Regions from separate parts of the Psychrobacillus sp. Z3-81 genome, predicted to be linked through region 2. Evidence: riboswitches for the same ligand, from Rfam matches in the RefSeq annotation. Region 2 holds a riboswitch; the other holds the start of a gene.
What was found. A riboswitch is a leader RNA that binds a small molecule or an ion and turns the genes downstream of it on or off. The one in region 2 is predicted to bind S-adenosylmethionine.
Positions count from the first base shown of each region.

Region 1 (7,893 bases), on a different contig from region 2:
AGATAGATACTTCCTTTCAGAAAGATATGTTACAGTATATGGTTGCCCATGAATATCACCATGCAATAAACTTACTTGCAAATGGTGGTATGGCTTTCTTTACAGTATTAGATCGGTCCCTTTCGGAAGGGAAAGCAGATACCTTTGCTCATATTGTTTATCCTGACAAAATTCCCCCATGGACTGAGCCTCTATCTGAGGAATCTAAAGTAATTGTTTTGGATGAAATAAGGAAGAACGCTGATTCAACTTCTATTAAAATATACAAAGATCTATTCGATGGGAACTCAGCAAAAGGTATTCCATTATGGTCTAATTACAAAATTGGATTTGAAATTACTCAAAGCTATTTAGAGAATAACCCGGAGACTTCCATTTCTTATTGGACAAGATTATCCTCCAAAAACCTTCTTCAAGATAGTGAGTATAAAGATTTACTAAAGTAAGGTGGGCACGATAGAGAAGGAATTTGCACATGAATTCATGTCTAAAAAAGGGAAGGAAACACAATGAGGAAATCTGGTTATATAGTTTTATTTTCTTGTTTCTATTTATCAATAATGATAATAAGTAATACAGCATCTGCTACAAAATGGATTGAACTAAAACCACAAGAGGTTGTGGATAGAGCTGAAGTGATTGTGACTGGAAAATATGATTTTACAAGCAAGGAGAAACCGAATAGATTTATCTTTCAAAACCTCGATTTTCACATTAAAAATGTTTATAAGGGAGATGTTTCAGAACAAATTATTACAGCTGGTATTGACCATAATGACGTAGGATGGGCAGAGGGATTTCAGACTGAAGATGGAGAATTTCTTTTATTCTTAGAAACAAGGAAGGATGCTGATTTCCTAGTACCAGTTGGAGGACCAAATGGCATGATTCAAATTCACAACGGAAAAGTGGAGGAATCAGATGAAGAAAGAATAAAATTCTTCGAAGATTACCTAGCATCCCAACCCTACAAAACAATAGAAGTAAAGGCTGAAAAAGATTCTGATAGTCGGAATAATAGTCCGTACCTAGTCTTGTATGTTAGTGCTAGTGTTTTAATTGCCGTGGCAATATTACTTTTACTCTATCGCTATAAGAGGAAAAAGTGAATTTCACTAAAAAACGCTCAGAATAGATACTGAGCGTTTTGTATAGGAACAAGAAAATAAACAGCTCCAACATAGGGCGGAGAAAGTTTCTCTACCTCTTTGATAAGTATTGTACACTATCTTAGCTGTCCTTAAGTCGTTGTTTATTAATCAAAAAGAGGATGCACAAGATCTTTCTTAACAGATATAGACTATTTCTGTATTTTAAATTGTTGATAATCTATTTTTAGTAAGCAACTCTATTGGTTCGGAGCAGCGTCGGCGACTCCTGCGGGAGCAGGGTGGTAGGTAAGACAGCACAACCACGCGCGTTAGCGATGGGTGCTGGCTTACCTTGTGGAGGGAAAACTAAGAACGTCACATCGTGTGACAACGTTTTCCTGACCAACATCCTGTCGGCCTCCACTCCAAGCGTCCGACGATGCGAAGAACCAGAGGTTCAACAAATCATACATTCAAATTCAATTTGAGATTTATTTATCAAAACATCTCATAAGTGCTGATCATTCGATTTGTCTAGCCTCTTTTAGTTACTGTGCTGCTTTCCTAGCCAATGCCTGTTCGTGCTCCTTGTGGATACGGTGAAGCAATTCTGCATCAGTTAGGATGCGGTAGCCTGCGTTTGCGATTGCTTTTGCTCCTTTGATCAAAGCTTCGTTGCCAAGTTCAGACTTTGCTGCTTCTCTAAATTCAATCGTGTGGCCGACTAAATCATCTGGACCGATTTTAATATGAGGATGTGCTGTTGGAACAGCATAGCTGATGTTTCCAGCATCTGTAGAGCCTTTTCCTTTTCGTTTTTCGGTGTGTACATATTCACCTACTGCTTCTAGCTCATGGTGGAGAACTTCATCAAGGACAGAGTTCAAGACAAAGTCCTGTACTTCGTTTTGGAAGCGCTCAACGCGAACGCTAGAGCTTGTGGCAAGTGCAGCGCCATTAGCTATAGCTCGCACCTTGTCAGAGACTTCTACTGTGCGTTTCCACGTTTCTGCACGAATGTAGAAGCGGGCCGAAGCGTATTCGGGAATAATATTTGGTGCGTCTCCACCGTGTGTAATGATTCCATGGATTCTTACGTCTGAAGGAAGCTGCTGGCGTAAGGCATTGATCCCATTAAATAATTGAATGACTGCGTCTAGTGCATTGATTCCTTTATCAGGTGATCCGGAAGCGTGAGCTGCTTTTCCGTAGAAATGAAAATCGAGTGGATCAACTGCTAATGACTCTCCTGTTAAGGATGTCTTCCCAGAAGGGTGAATCATAATAGCGACATCAACCCCTTCTAACAGTCCGTGTTTTACAAAGCTACCCTTTGCGCTCCCGTTAGGACCGCCTTCTTCAGCCGGTGTTCCTAATACAAGGACACGCCCGCCAGTAGAAGGTAGTACCTCTGCTAATGCGATTCCCGCTGCCACGCTTGTTGTTCCGATAATATTATGACCGCATGCGTGGCCGATTCCTGGAAGAGCATCATACTCCGCTAAGAATGCTACAGTAGGACCTTCTTTTCCAGAATCCTTTACAGCATAGAAGGATGTTTCATGACCAGCTACTGCAGTAGTTACCTCAAAGCCTGCCTTTGTTAAAATCTCTACATGCTTTGCGCTTGCGAAAAATTCTTGATTGCCGATTTCAGGTTTTGCATGGATCTCTTGACTCGTTTGAATATACAGGTCTTTATTTTCCTCGATAGATTTTGCGATTAACTCTGTTGCTTCAATAACTGTACTCATGTAGTTTCCTCCTTTAATTTGTTGGGCTATATGATAAGTTGATTTCGTGCTGGCTAGACGCTTTACTTGGGAACCAAGCAAAGGCTAGCCAACACTCTAATCAATTGGTTCTAAAAGGTCCCTGCCTACTTAAAATTCTTTATTTTGCTAAATCATTAAACGTATTTTCTAATTCTTCCTTCGTTAAAATTACTAATGACGAACCGCCTTTTGTATCCTCTTCTACTGCCTGTTTAATGTCTTCCTCTTGGTATAGCTCGACGATACGTTGGTATACCTCATTATCTTTGTCCTCAGCTCGAGCAGCTATGATGTTCACGTAAGGGTAGATAGATTCACTTTCGCCGGCCTCTTTGTAAATTGGATCCTCACCGGGAGAGAAGCCTGCTTGACCAGCGACACCGTTATTGATAACAGAGGCAGTAACGTCTGGTAAAACTCGTGGTGTTTGCTGAGCTGTCATTGGGATGATTTCTAAGTTTAATGGGTTATCGATAATCTTAGATGGATCTCCGTAAAGTCCAAAATCGTCTGCTAATGTTATCAAACCAGCCGTCTCTAATAATCGAAGTGCACGAGCTTGGTTAGATGGGTCGTCAGGGATTGCAATCTTGTCTTTTGCTTTGATTTCACTAACGTCCGTAATTTTTTCTGAATAAAGTCCAAGCGGTGCAAACATAGTAGAACCAATTGGAGCTAAGTCATTGCCACTTTCCTTTACGTAAGAAGCTAGGAAGGAAATATGCTGGAATGCGTTTAAATCAATGTCTCCTTCAGCAAGTGCGTTGTTAGGAAGGGTATAGTCTGAGAATTCCTTTAGCTCAATTTCAATTCCTTCTTTTGCTGCTTTCTCTTGAAGGATTGGCCATTGGACACCGTCAGAACCGTTTACCCCAATGATGACCTTCTTTTCGGAAGCTGATGAGCTGCTACAAGCGGATAAAACAAGTGCTGTAATTACTGCAAATAGTAGTAAGCTAATTTTTTTCATGTCAATCTCTCCTTATCGTCTTAAGAATTTTTTCGATAATGTATTTCCAATCCATTGGGCAAATTGCACAAGTATAATTAAAATCAGTACAGTGACGATCATGACACTTCCGTCAAATCGTTGATAGCCATAGGTCATTGCCACGTGTCCAAGTCCACCTGCGCCAACTGTTCCTGCTACTGCGGAGAAGTCGATTAAGCTGACGGTAGTGAATGTAAGACCTAGAATCAGTGGACCTAGTGCCTCTGGAATTAGCACAGTAAAGATAATACGTAGTGGGCTTGCTCCCATTGCCTGAGCTGCTTCAATTACACCGGTATCGATACTTACTAAATTGTTCTCCACGACCCTAGCTATGGAAAAGCTGGCTACAATGGTCATCGGGAAGATGGCACCTGCTATTCCGATCGTTGAACCGACTACTAATCTAGTAAGCTGCGAAATGGCAACTAAGAAAATAATGAACGGGATCGGTCGAATGATATTTATCAATAAATTTAGTAATTGAAACAAAAACTTATTTTCTAAAATATTTTTCTCACGAGTTACAAAAAGTAGTAGACCAATACTGATTCCTAGAATAGAGGAAAAAATCAGTGTCACAATGACCATGATGATCGTTTCGCCAGTCGATTCTAAAATCGTTGGCCAAAATGTCGTCCAATCAACCTTCATTTGGTGTCACCTCCTGAAGTTCTACAATGGTTGTTAATTCATGAATGGCATCCTTTATTCCCTGCGGGTCTCCTTCAAAGGAAATGAGTAGATTTCCGAATAGCTTTTCCTGCAGCTCTCGAATAGAGCCGTAGACGATGTTAAAGTGTACGCGGTGTTTTTGCGTAACCTGGGAAAGGATGGACTGGTTTGTAACATCCCCTTTAAAGATGACCTGATATAATTTTTTCCCACCGTTCTCTCGCCACTCCTGTAACACAGTAGGGGAGGGGAGATCCTGCTGGACGGATTGGATAAACCGTTTGGTGGTCGAGTGCTGAGGGTTTGTGAATACATCGAAAACGTCCCCTGTTTCAATCACCTCGCCGTCTTCCATGACAGCCACCCTATTACAGATAGATTGAATAACATGCATTTCATGAGTGATCAGCAAAATAGTAATCCCAAATTCCTTGTTCACTTTTTTTAGTAGCCTTAGAATATCAGCCGTAGTTTCTGGGTCTAGTGCAGAGGTTGCCTCGTCACAAATCAGAATATCGGGAGAAGTTGCAAGTGCACGAGCGATTCCTACACGCTGCTTTTGACCACCTGATAGCTGGCTTGGAAAATCCTTTGCCTTGCTTGTTAGCCCGACAAAGCTCAGCAGTTCCTCTACTCGTTTGTCTATTTCTTGTTTTTTTAGACCGGCAAGCTTTAGTGGATATGCTACATTTCCAGCTACAGTACGAGAATGGAAGAGGTTGAAGTTTTGAAAAATCATCCCGATGTTTCTTCTTCTCGTTCTTAAATCCTTAGAGGAAAGGCTGTTCACGTCTGTGTTTTGAATAAAAACGGAACCCTCTGTAGGACGCTCTAGCATATTCACTAAGCGAAGCAGCGTGCTTTTTCCTGCACCGCTGAATCCGATAATACCGAAAATATCTTCTTTCTCAATGGAAAGAGAGACATTCTTTACAGCGTGCACCTTTCGTTTTCCAAGAAGAAAGGTCTTTGAAACATTTTTGAATTCAATCATGGGATCCCTCCTAGAATCATACTTCTTCAAACAACGTAGCCATCTTACTTTCCAGGAAAGAGACTTGATTAGAAATGTGCTAAATGCCTTATTATAATTGGGCAAGACCTCGATGGGGTCTGGCACGGAGTAGGAAGTTAAACAAAAAGAGCTCTCTTTTCTTATCAGATAGACAAGAAAAAGAGAGCTCTTCAAAAGATTTGAAAAACCATCTCTCTCATCTCTCAAGCTAAGCTTGCAGGAATTGGCACAGTGTTCAAATTTGAACCTGTTGCCGAAACGTCATTGGGCCTGTCCCTCGGTTTCTCTGGATAAGAAAGTGATGCGCTATGTAATTGTTGTAAGAATTGATTATAACTTTAAACGCTTTAGTCAAACTAGTCAAGTTATTTTTACTATTAATTTTATTTTGAATATTAATATCGTTTTGATGTACTATAAAAAAATAAGGCTATAAATTGCTAAAACACCAATAGTTCCTAGTACAACAGTCATGGCATTAGAAAAAATAAAAGCCAAAGAAAAAGCTACTATTGCGCCTATTAATCCAAATAAGTAATTTCCTTCTTGGATATAAAGAATGGCTGGAAAGATTAATGCCCCTAACACGGCATAGGGGATATTTGCTAACACGCCAGACACGATAGGAGGTAGTTCCCTGCCTTCTAAAAATGTCAAAGGGAACGCACGTGGGATATATGTAACAATGGCCATGCCAAGGATGGTCCACCAATACCAATCACCCATATTAAGACTCTCCTTTCACGATGGGTCTTGCTTTTTTGGAATAAATCAGTTCAATTAGGATAGAAGCTGCCAGCGTAGCGATTAAAATGGACCAGCCTGTAGATAAGAGTTGTGTCCAATAAAAAAAGCCGTTGATACTTGCGGCAGTTAAAGCTAGCATGACCACCTTTCTATTGCCTTTCATGGAGGGCACTAGAAGTCCGATAAACATGGCATAGAGTGCAACGGACATCGCAGCTTGAAAAAATAACGGCAGATTGGCTCCAATGACATGTCCAACTGCAGTAAAAACCACCCAGCTGCTGTATGCGATGAGGATCACTCCAAAGGCGAAGGAGGTTGTGAGCTTTTCTTCTTTACGGGTTGCCAGAACGGAAAAAGCTTCATCCGTGATTCCAAAAGCATATATTCCTTTTATCCATCTTTTTTCCCGATGCATCTTTTCACTCAGTGATGCCGTCATAAGGAAATGACGTATATTGACGACAAATGTATTTAAAACGATTAAAATAGGGTCAACACCTTTCGTCAAAAGCGTCAAAGACATATATTGGGCAGCTCCGGCATAAACGAGTATACTCATTGCAGTGGCTTGCCAGATAGTTAAGCCAGCCGTTTTTGCAAGAAGTCCAAATGTAAGGGCAATCGGAAAATAGCCAATAGCGATATTTACCCCGGCCCTTAAGCCTTTTGAAAAAGTCACAAATTTCTCACCACCTTCATGATAATGAAGAAATTATACTATAAGAAAGTCGTTTTATGTATACACTAAAAGGGAAAGATTAATTACATAGGAATGCGGAGGGAAAAGTATGCCTGATTGGTTTTCTATAGAAAATTTTACACATTTAGCACAGGACTATCGAGCATTAGGGCCGATAATTGGTATTTTACTTCCTTTCTTGGAAGCGTTTCTTCCATTCTTGCCACTCGTTGTTTTTATCGTGGCAAACGTAACAGCATATGGTCTGTTTTTTGGGTTTTTACTAACTTGGGTGGGCTCTGTTGCAGGATCTTATGCCGTCTTTTTGGTCATTCGTAAATATGGACGAGCTAGAGTTTTAAATTTTATTACAAGACATGAACGAATCCAGAAATTAATACTATGGGTAGAGAGAAATGGATTTGGACCGCTGTTCTTATTTATCTGTTTTCCGTTTACCCCTTCTGCGCTAGTGAACATAGTCGCAGGTTTATCAAATATGAAGAAGCATACATACTTTTGGACATTGACGCTGGGTAAACTAATTATGATATTTGTGGTTAGCTTTATCGGTTCGGATATTAAGGCTTTAATCACTCAGCCAATAAGAACAGCAATCGTTATTGTCCTCATTGCGATTCTTTGGTATGTAGGAAAGAGAGTGGAGAAGAGGTTAGACAAAAAGGTAGAGGCAGATTTTCGAAACATAAGACTAGAGAGAAGCCGAAAAAGAGGAGAGAATCTTGAATAAAGAAGTAAAGGAATGGCTATTAGCGATAGTCATTGGTTTAATCCTGGTGTTTGGATTTAAGGCGTTGATTGCGACCAATTATCATATTATTGGCGAATCCATGATGCCCACTCTTTCTGATAAGGACCGAGTGATTGTCAGTAAGTTATCTAGCCTGGAAAGGATG
Region 1 covers NZ_JBWQPU010000005.1:110,551-118,443, reverse strand. Annotated here, with positions in the region: gene AC1ECF_RS07625 (DUF2268 domain-containing putative Zn-dependent protease) at 1-446, shown strand, start outside; gene AC1ECF_RS07620 (hypothetical protein) at 510-1,109, shown strand; gene AC1ECF_RS07615 (M20 family metallopeptidase) at 1,640-2,845, opposite strand; gene AC1ECF_RS07610 (MetQ/NlpA family ABC transporter substrate-binding protein) at 2,985-3,836, opposite strand; gene AC1ECF_RS07605 (methionine ABC transporter permease) at 3,849-4,511, opposite strand; gene AC1ECF_RS07600 (methionine ABC transporter ATP-binding protein) at 4,501-5,526, opposite strand; SAM riboswitch class I at 5,741-5,844, opposite strand; gene AC1ECF_RS07595 (AzlD domain-containing protein) at 5,962-6,273, opposite strand; gene AC1ECF_RS07590 (AzlC family ABC transporter permease) at 6,275-6,976, opposite strand; gene AC1ECF_RS07585 (TVP38/TMEM64 family protein) at 7,086-7,727, shown strand; gene lepB (signal peptidase I) at 7,720-7,893, shown strand, end outside.
Region 1: it holds a riboswitch for S-adenosylmethionine, as region 2 does, so the genes downstream of both, AC1ECF_RS07600 (methionine ABC transporter ATP-binding protein) here and AC1ECF_RS05890 (methionine ABC transporter ATP-binding protein) in region 2, are expected to answer to the same signal.

Region 2 (7,893 bases):
AAGTGTTTCCAATTGACCGAATGCTTGTAGACGTAGCTCCGTCATCCAGCTTGGTTCTTGGTGACCTTCTGAAAAGGAGCGAATATCCTGTTCGGTTAATGCCAATTTTGTTTCAACCGTCATTTGTATGCGTCCCCTTTCTTATGCTTCTTGTCCAACTGTCTCGTCTTCGATGCCTAACTCTTCTTTAATCCAGTCATATCCTTGTGCTTCAAGTTTATGAGCAAGCTCAGGACCACCAGATTTAACTACGCGACCTTGCATCATTACGTGTACATGGTCAGGCGTGATGTAGTTAAGTAGACGTTGGTAGTGAGTGATAATCAAGCTACCAAAGCCTTCTCCTCGCATTTCGTTGATTCCTTTAGAAACAACTTTAAGTGCATCGATGTCTAGACCGGAGTCAATCTCATCAAGAATCGCAAATTTTGGTTGAAGCATCATTAATTGAAGAATCTCGTTACGTTTCTTTTCCCCACCAGAGAATCCTTCGTTTAAATAACGCTGAGCCATGTCAGTATCCATTTCTAGGAATTCCATTTTGCTATCTAGCTCACGGATAAATTTCATAAGAGAAATCTCATCGCCTTCTTCACGACGAGCATTGATTGCTGAACGTAAGAAGTCTGCATTTGTTACCCCAGTGATTTCACTTGGATATTGCATTGCTAAGAATAGACCAGCTTTTGCACGCTCGTCCACTTCCATTTCTAATACATCTTCTCCGTCAAGAGTAACGGAACCTGAAGTTACTTCATATTTCGGATGACCCATGATTGCTGAAGCCAAAGTAGATTTACCAGTACCATTTGGACCCATTACAGCATGGATTTCGTTTGTATTAATAGTTAAATTAACACCTTTTAAGATTTCTTTACCGTCGATAGCAACGTGTAAATCTTTTATAACTAAAGTCGACATTTAATAACCTCCATTTTTTAACTCTGAATGTAAACCATTCTAAATTATTATCATTCTAATCTTAACGCAAACAGAGGAGCCTTGCAATTCTTTTGGATTAGTTTCTTTTATATAATGTAAGGCAAATAGATTTCTTGCTTTTTCCCATAAAAAACCTTGATTTTTTATACAGCATCTATTACAAAGCATTTTCAATAAGGTGGACCTAATTGAGAATAGATGTCAGTATAACAATAAAAATGTTCACATCCACGTCTTACCCGTCAGGCAAAGCGCCAATGATTTCTTACTATTCAATCACAGTATATAAAAGTGGTTTTCATATGAGCTTGAATGAATACCAAGCTCATATCGTAGAATCTAAAACGGTTCTAACGGATCATTAAATAAAAAAATCCGGAAATATACTATTTCCGGATTTTTTACTTCTATAAGCCTCTGAAGGCTTGTGCATCTATTTTAGCTGCAATTTGCATACTTTTTTCATGGTCCTCTTGTCTTCTTTGCTCAACCTTTGTCCTCAACTCTTGACTGTTCCTTAAATCGTCATACCCAAAGCCATGTACTCCTCTAAACGCATTGTCCATTCTCTGTGTATAAGGCAATCCTTCGGTACTGATAATGAATCATCCCTTTCCATTTTTTAGTGTTCAGAACACTGATACCCTCCTCTCAATAATTAAAACATTTTATGGATAAATCATTACTATTATCCTAAAAATAAGATAAAGGCTTTATAAAATTAGAAATAATTTTTTTTTGGTAAAAAGCATTGAAATTTACCTCAAAAACGAATAATATTTGTAATGTCCTAAAAAATGTTCGTGTTTAAGAAAGAAGGTATGGAAAGAAATGAATATGTTTCGTATGAAAGAACATGGTACAAATGTAAAGACTGAGCTTTTAGCTGGGATGACTACATTCTTGACCATGGTATATATTGTAGTAGTTAACCCAATTATATTATCTGATGCAGGTGTGCCACTTGACCAAGTATTTATGGCAACAATTATCTCTGCAGTAATCGGTACATTGTGGATGGCACTGTTCGCCAACTATCCAATTGCAATCGCTCCAGGAATGGGGTTAAATGCATACTTTACTTATGCGGTTGTTTTAGCCTCAGACGGAAAAATAGATTATATCACTGCATTCTCCGCTGTCTTCGTGGCAGGTATCATTTTTATTATCTTGTCATTGACACCACTAAGAGAAAAGCTAATAGCTGTAATTCCTTCTAATTTAAAGCATGCGATTACGGCTGGAATTGGTTTATTTATCGCCTTTTTAGGACTTCGTATGGCGGAAGTAATTGTAGCAAACGAAAGCAATCTTGTTGGGCTAGGAGATTTAACTTCTCCTGGTGTTCTGTTAACCTTATTCGGTTTACTAATTACGGTTATTTTGATGATCCGCAATGTTCATGGTGCGTTATTTATCGGTATGGTTATTACAGCAATTGTAGCTATCCTGACAAATCAATTACACATTGAACAAGTAGTTGCTGTTCCAAGTCTTCCAGAGGGTATTTTAGTTTGGAATCCAATAGAAGCTATCGGAGAAGTTATCTCTTATAGTTTATATGGTGTTGTATTTTCATTTGTGTTAGTAACATTATTCGATACAACAGGTACAATGGTTGGTGTTGCAAAGCAAGCTGGCTTAATGAAAGATGAGAAGCTGCCACGTGCTCGCCATGCTTTACTAGCAGATTCTGTTGCTACAACAGTAGGTTCTATGTTTGGTACAAGTCCAACAACGGCATATATCGAATCCTCCTCAGGAGTAGCAGCTGGTGGACGTACTGGTTTAACAAGCTTAACGGTAGCTATTCTATTTATCGTCGCTTCCTTCTTCGGCCCATTAGTGAGCTCCATCTCAGGTGTAGCAGCTATAACATCACCTACATTAATAATTGTAGGTGCGTTGATGATAGGATCTGTGAAGGAGATTGACTGGAGCAAGTTTGACGAAGCATTCCCAGCATTCTTAGTTATCCTAACTATGCCGCTTACGTCTAGTATTTCAACAGGTATCGCATTTGGATTTATTCTCTACCCAATTCTAAAAATAGTAAAAGGGGAAGCGAAAAAAGTTCATCCAATGCTTTATATCTTCGCTATCCTGTTTGCAATCCAATTAGTATTTTTACCTCACTAATATACAAGTGACTGGGATAAATTGAATGAGAAATGCTTATGATTCTTTGCACGTATAGAATCATAAGTGTTTTTTATTGTGTTGAACCTTTCGTTCTCCGCATCGTCGGACGCTTGGAGTGGAGGCCAACAGGATGTTGGTCAGGAAAACGTTGTCACAGGATGTGACGTACTTAGGTTTCCCTCCCCCCGGTAAGCCAGCACCCATCGCTAACGCGCGTGGTTGTGCTGTCTTACCTCCCACCTTGCTCCCACAGGAGTCGCCGACGCTGCTACGAACCAATTAATGTCTCCCCTTATAAATATATTTCAATAAGAACTAACCCTTTGGAAGAATCTATTTTCAAATAACGGCCGTCTCCGTTACTAGATATAAATAAGAAGAGGTACCTTCTGCTTATAATTACGAAGAGAGTACCTCTTCTTTTATTTCTTTCTTATTTTACTGGTACGACAGAGCCGCCCCATTCATTTAAGATAAACTCTTGAATTTCTTCCGACGTCAACGCTTCCACTAAAGCTTTGATACGCTCATCCTCTTCATCACCAGCATTAACTGCAATCAGGTTCACATATGGTGAATCTGTTTCTTCAATTGCAATGGAATCCTCTAATGGATTTAATCCTGCATCGATTGCATAGTTTGAATTGATTAGAACAGCGTCTCCTTCTTCATTTTCATAAAGCTGAACCATTAAGGCTGATTCGTAGTTCGGATCAAACTCAAGGTTTTTCGGATTATCAACGATGTCGGAGATAGTTGCTGCAGTGCGGTCCACTTCTTCTGCTAGAGTGATTAGCCCAGCGTCCTCAAGCATTGCAAGAATTCGTCCATGGTCTGCAACAGAATTACTCATTAAAATAGTTGCACCTTCTGGAAGCTCTTCGATTGAATCATATTTTTTAGAATAAAGACCGATTGGCTCGATATGAATCCCACCCGCATTGACGAAATCATATCCATGATCTACAATCTGTGATTTTAGATAAGGCTCATGCTGGAAGTAGTTTGCATCTATCTCTCCAGATTCTAAGTCTTTGTTTGGAAGTACATAATCTTGGTATGTTTCAATTTGAAGCTCGATGCCCTGTTCTTCTAGCAATGGTTTAGCTTCCTCTAAGATAATTGCATGCGGTACGTTAGAAGCTCCTACCACTAACTTGTTGCTGTCATCGTCTCCACAAGCTGCTAATCCCACTGTACTTGCTGTTAAGAATAACCCTGCTAATAACTTTTTCATTTGACTATCTCCCTTATCGTTTATCGATTTTTGCAGTTATTGTATCTCCAGCCCACTGGATAATAAATACCAATATTAGAATAAGAATGGTTGCTACGAAGGTTACATCATCTTTACTTCTTTGAAAACCATCTTGGAAAGCAAGCGTTCCGAGTCCGCCCGCTCCGATAATTCCAGCCATAGCAGTGTATCCAACTAACGCCACCGCTGTAACTGTAATCCCAGATACTAAAGCCGGCATGGATTCCGGTAGAAGCACCTTCCAGATAATTGTGGAAGTTTTTGCTCCCATTGCCTTGGCAGCTTCTAGCACGCCTTTATCGATTTCCCTTAATGCAATTAATACTAGTCTCGCATAGAAGGGTGCTGCACCAATCACCAATGCAGGAAATGCTGCATTTGGTCCTCTCATCGTACCGATTAAAAACGTTGTGAACGGGATTAACAGGATTATTAGAATTATAAATGGTATGGATCGGAATATATTTACCACCGCTCCAGTTAGCCAGTTAGCTAGCTTGTTTGCCCATGCTTGATGGGGGCTTGTTAAAAACAAGAGAAGTCCTAAGGCTAATCCTAAGATAGCCGTAAGCAGAGTAGAAACTCCTGTCATATATACTGTTTCCCATGTTGCTTCCCACATTTTAGGCCAATCCACATTCGGAAGTAATGTTTCAAGCATGAGGAATCACCTCCGTATGAATCTTTTGAGCATGGATAAAGTCAATCGCTTGCTTAATAGCCTTTTCTTTTCCTTCTAGGTGAAGGAACAGTGTACCAAAGGCCCCTCCTTGTGTATGAGAGATATTCCCTTGAACAATATTGACCTCTAAATCCATTTGTTTAATTAATCTAGATAGAATTGGTTGCTCCGTTTGTTCTCCTACAAAAACTAGCTTTACCAGCTTACCATTTGGATAGAGCTCCCTTAGATTGCGAATGGTTTGAGTAGGCTGATTGGAATCAGATATCTGTGAAACAAATCGTTTCGTAATAGGTGCCTGTGGCTTTTGGAAAACCTGCAGGACATCTCCTAGCTCTACAATTTTTCCTTTTTCCATAACCGCAACTCGATTACAGATTTTTTGGATAACCTGCATTTCGTGAGTAATTAACACAATAGTAAGCCCGAGCTTTTCATTAATATCTACTAGTAAATCTAAAATAGAGTCTGTTGTTTCTGGGTCAAGCGCAGAAGTAGCTTCGTCACATAGCAATACCTCTGGACCATTGGCAAGAGCCCTCGCTATCCCAACGCGCTGTTTCTGGCCTCCTGAAAGCTGTGAAGGGTAAGAATCTCCTCTTCCCTCTAACCCAACTAATTCTAGAAGCTCCTTGACACGTGCTGCTCGCTTTTCTTTAGATACCCCTGCAATTTCTAGTGGGAATTCAATATTCTCTGCAACCGTTCTAGACCAAAGAAGGTTGAAATGCTGGAAGATCATGCTTACCTTTTGTCTGAAGTGTCTGAGCTTATCCTCACTGATTGCTGTTATTTCTTGATTGTTTACGATAATTTGCCCTTCTGATGGTTTTTCTAGACCATTCAACAAACGAATCATTGTGCTTTTTCCCGCACCACTGTACCCTATTATCCCGAAAATCTCTCCAGATTTAATTTCAAGATTTACATTATCTACTGCCACGATTTCTCCGTTTTTTGTAGCAAACTTTTTCGAGACTCCCTTTAAACTTATCATGTAAACCTGTCCGCCTTTCTATCAAAAAAACCCTTCTGCAAAAGAGCAGAAGGGGTGTAGGTAACAATAAATACCATTCATCCATTCTCTCATTTTTCAAAGCTTCTGCTTTGTGTGATTTGGCACCATTTCATTTTCATGACGGTTGCCGAGGCTTCATCGGGCACTTCCCTCTGCCTCTCTTAATAAGAGTTAGTTTTATTTAATTCACATATAGTATACTGCATATTATCATTATTATTAATCTACGTCAATACTTTTAATAGTTTCTATTAAATAGGGAACAGATTGAAAAGCATAAATTTTTCGAACAACCGCTCCATCTTTCGTGATTAAAAGACAAGGAACGCTTTCAATTTGATAGTCTTTGGCCACTTCTTGGATAAAATTAATGTTAGCCTGGCCTATAGGAACATCCACAAGTTCTTGGACAACCTCCATCATTTTATGGGCCACCTGGCAGGTCCCACACATGGGTGTATATAAATAAAACAAAGTCATGTTTGATTGGTTTTTATTCGCTTCCCATTCCTTGCGTGTCCATTCATTCATAAAGGCATCTTCCTATACTAAGAATTCTTTTTTCACCTTTATATTAACACGTTTCAAAATAGATGCCAAAACCTTCATCGGTGTATTTGCCACTTCTCCATACATTGGGTTTGTATAGAGATGTATAGCCTCGGGATATTCTTTTCTTACGATCGATCTAATTTGTTCTCCAGACTTATCGGCATCCAGAAATGCATAAATCGGAAGTCCATCATAAGGACTAAGAAGCTCCTCTAATTTCACATTGGATATCGTACCGTTTGTACATATAATTTCGGTTGGTTCATCTAGAAGTGTTAAAAGCTGAAGCTTATCTGACCTTCCTTCAACAAGAATAACTTGGTTACTAAAAATAGTAGTCATAGCTGCTTCTCTCCTTACTTCTTCCCTTTACCTTTATTATATGAAAAAAGCACCGATATTAACCGGCGCTTTGATTATTACTCTGCTATTAGTTCATCGTATTTTTCAGGGCTAAGTAAACTTTCAACTTCTTCCAAATCTGCTGGCTCGATTACAATCATCCATGCATTTTCGTAAGGTGATTCGTTTACAAATTCGGGGCTATCCTCTAACTCAGTATTCACCTCAACCACTTTTCCGCTGATAGGTGCATATAGCTCAGAAACCGTTTTTACAGATTCTACGCTTCCGAAAGGATCTCCAGCTTTGATTTCGTCGCCAACCTGTGGAAGCTCAACGAAAACGATATCTCCAAGCTCGGATTGTGCAAAATGAGTAATTCCGATTTTAGCTTTTCCATCCTCTACTTTTACCCATTCATGATCCGCTGAGTACTTTAAATCTTTAGGTGTGCTCATTTATATACCCCTCTCCAAAAATTATACATTCTACTATTATATTCACATACTTTTATAGTAAAAACAAGGTGATTTACTTGTTTTTCCACGTTTTCTCAAACTCGTCTTCCTTGAAACCGAGCGTTACATTTTTCCCGTCATACACAAGCGGACGTTTAATGAGCATGCCATCTGATGCAAGCAATGTAAGCTGTTCATTCTTAGCCATATTCGGAAGCTTGTCCTTCAGCTGAAGCTCTCTATATTTCATTCCACTTGTATTAAAAAATTTCTTTAATTCTATGTTACTTTTATCTACGATTTCTTCTAATAAATCCTTTGAAGGTGGATTGTCGACAATATGGTGATTCTCAAAATCAACATTATTATCTTTTAACCATTTACTCGCTTTGTTGCATGTACTGCACTTTGGGTAACCATAGTATTGTATCTTCATTTGATCTCACCCTTTTTCTTTTTATCATACTCATTCTCTCCTTCTTGAGCAAGCCATATAAAG
Region 2 covers NZ_JBWQPU010000004.1:54,200-62,092, forward strand. Annotated here, with positions in the region: gene sufD (Fe-S cluster assembly protein SufD) at 1-123, opposite strand, end outside; gene sufC (Fe-S cluster assembly ATPase SufC) at 142-921, opposite strand; gene AC1ECF_RS05870 (YuzK family famiily protein) at 1,350-1,526, opposite strand; gene AC1ECF_RS05875 (NCS2 family permease) at 1,780-3,081, shown strand; gene AC1ECF_RS05880 (MetQ/NlpA family ABC transporter substrate-binding protein) at 3,518-4,321, opposite strand; gene AC1ECF_RS05885 (methionine ABC transporter permease) at 4,335-5,003, opposite strand; gene AC1ECF_RS05890 (methionine ABC transporter ATP-binding protein) at 4,996-6,021, opposite strand; SAM riboswitch class I at 6,108-6,213, opposite strand; gene AC1ECF_RS05895 (thioredoxin family protein) at 6,262-6,573, opposite strand; gene AC1ECF_RS05900 (toprim domain-containing protein) at 6,586-6,936, opposite strand; gene gcvH (glycine cleavage system protein GcvH) at 7,014-7,394, opposite strand; gene AC1ECF_RS05910 (arsenate reductase family protein) at 7,468-7,830, opposite strand.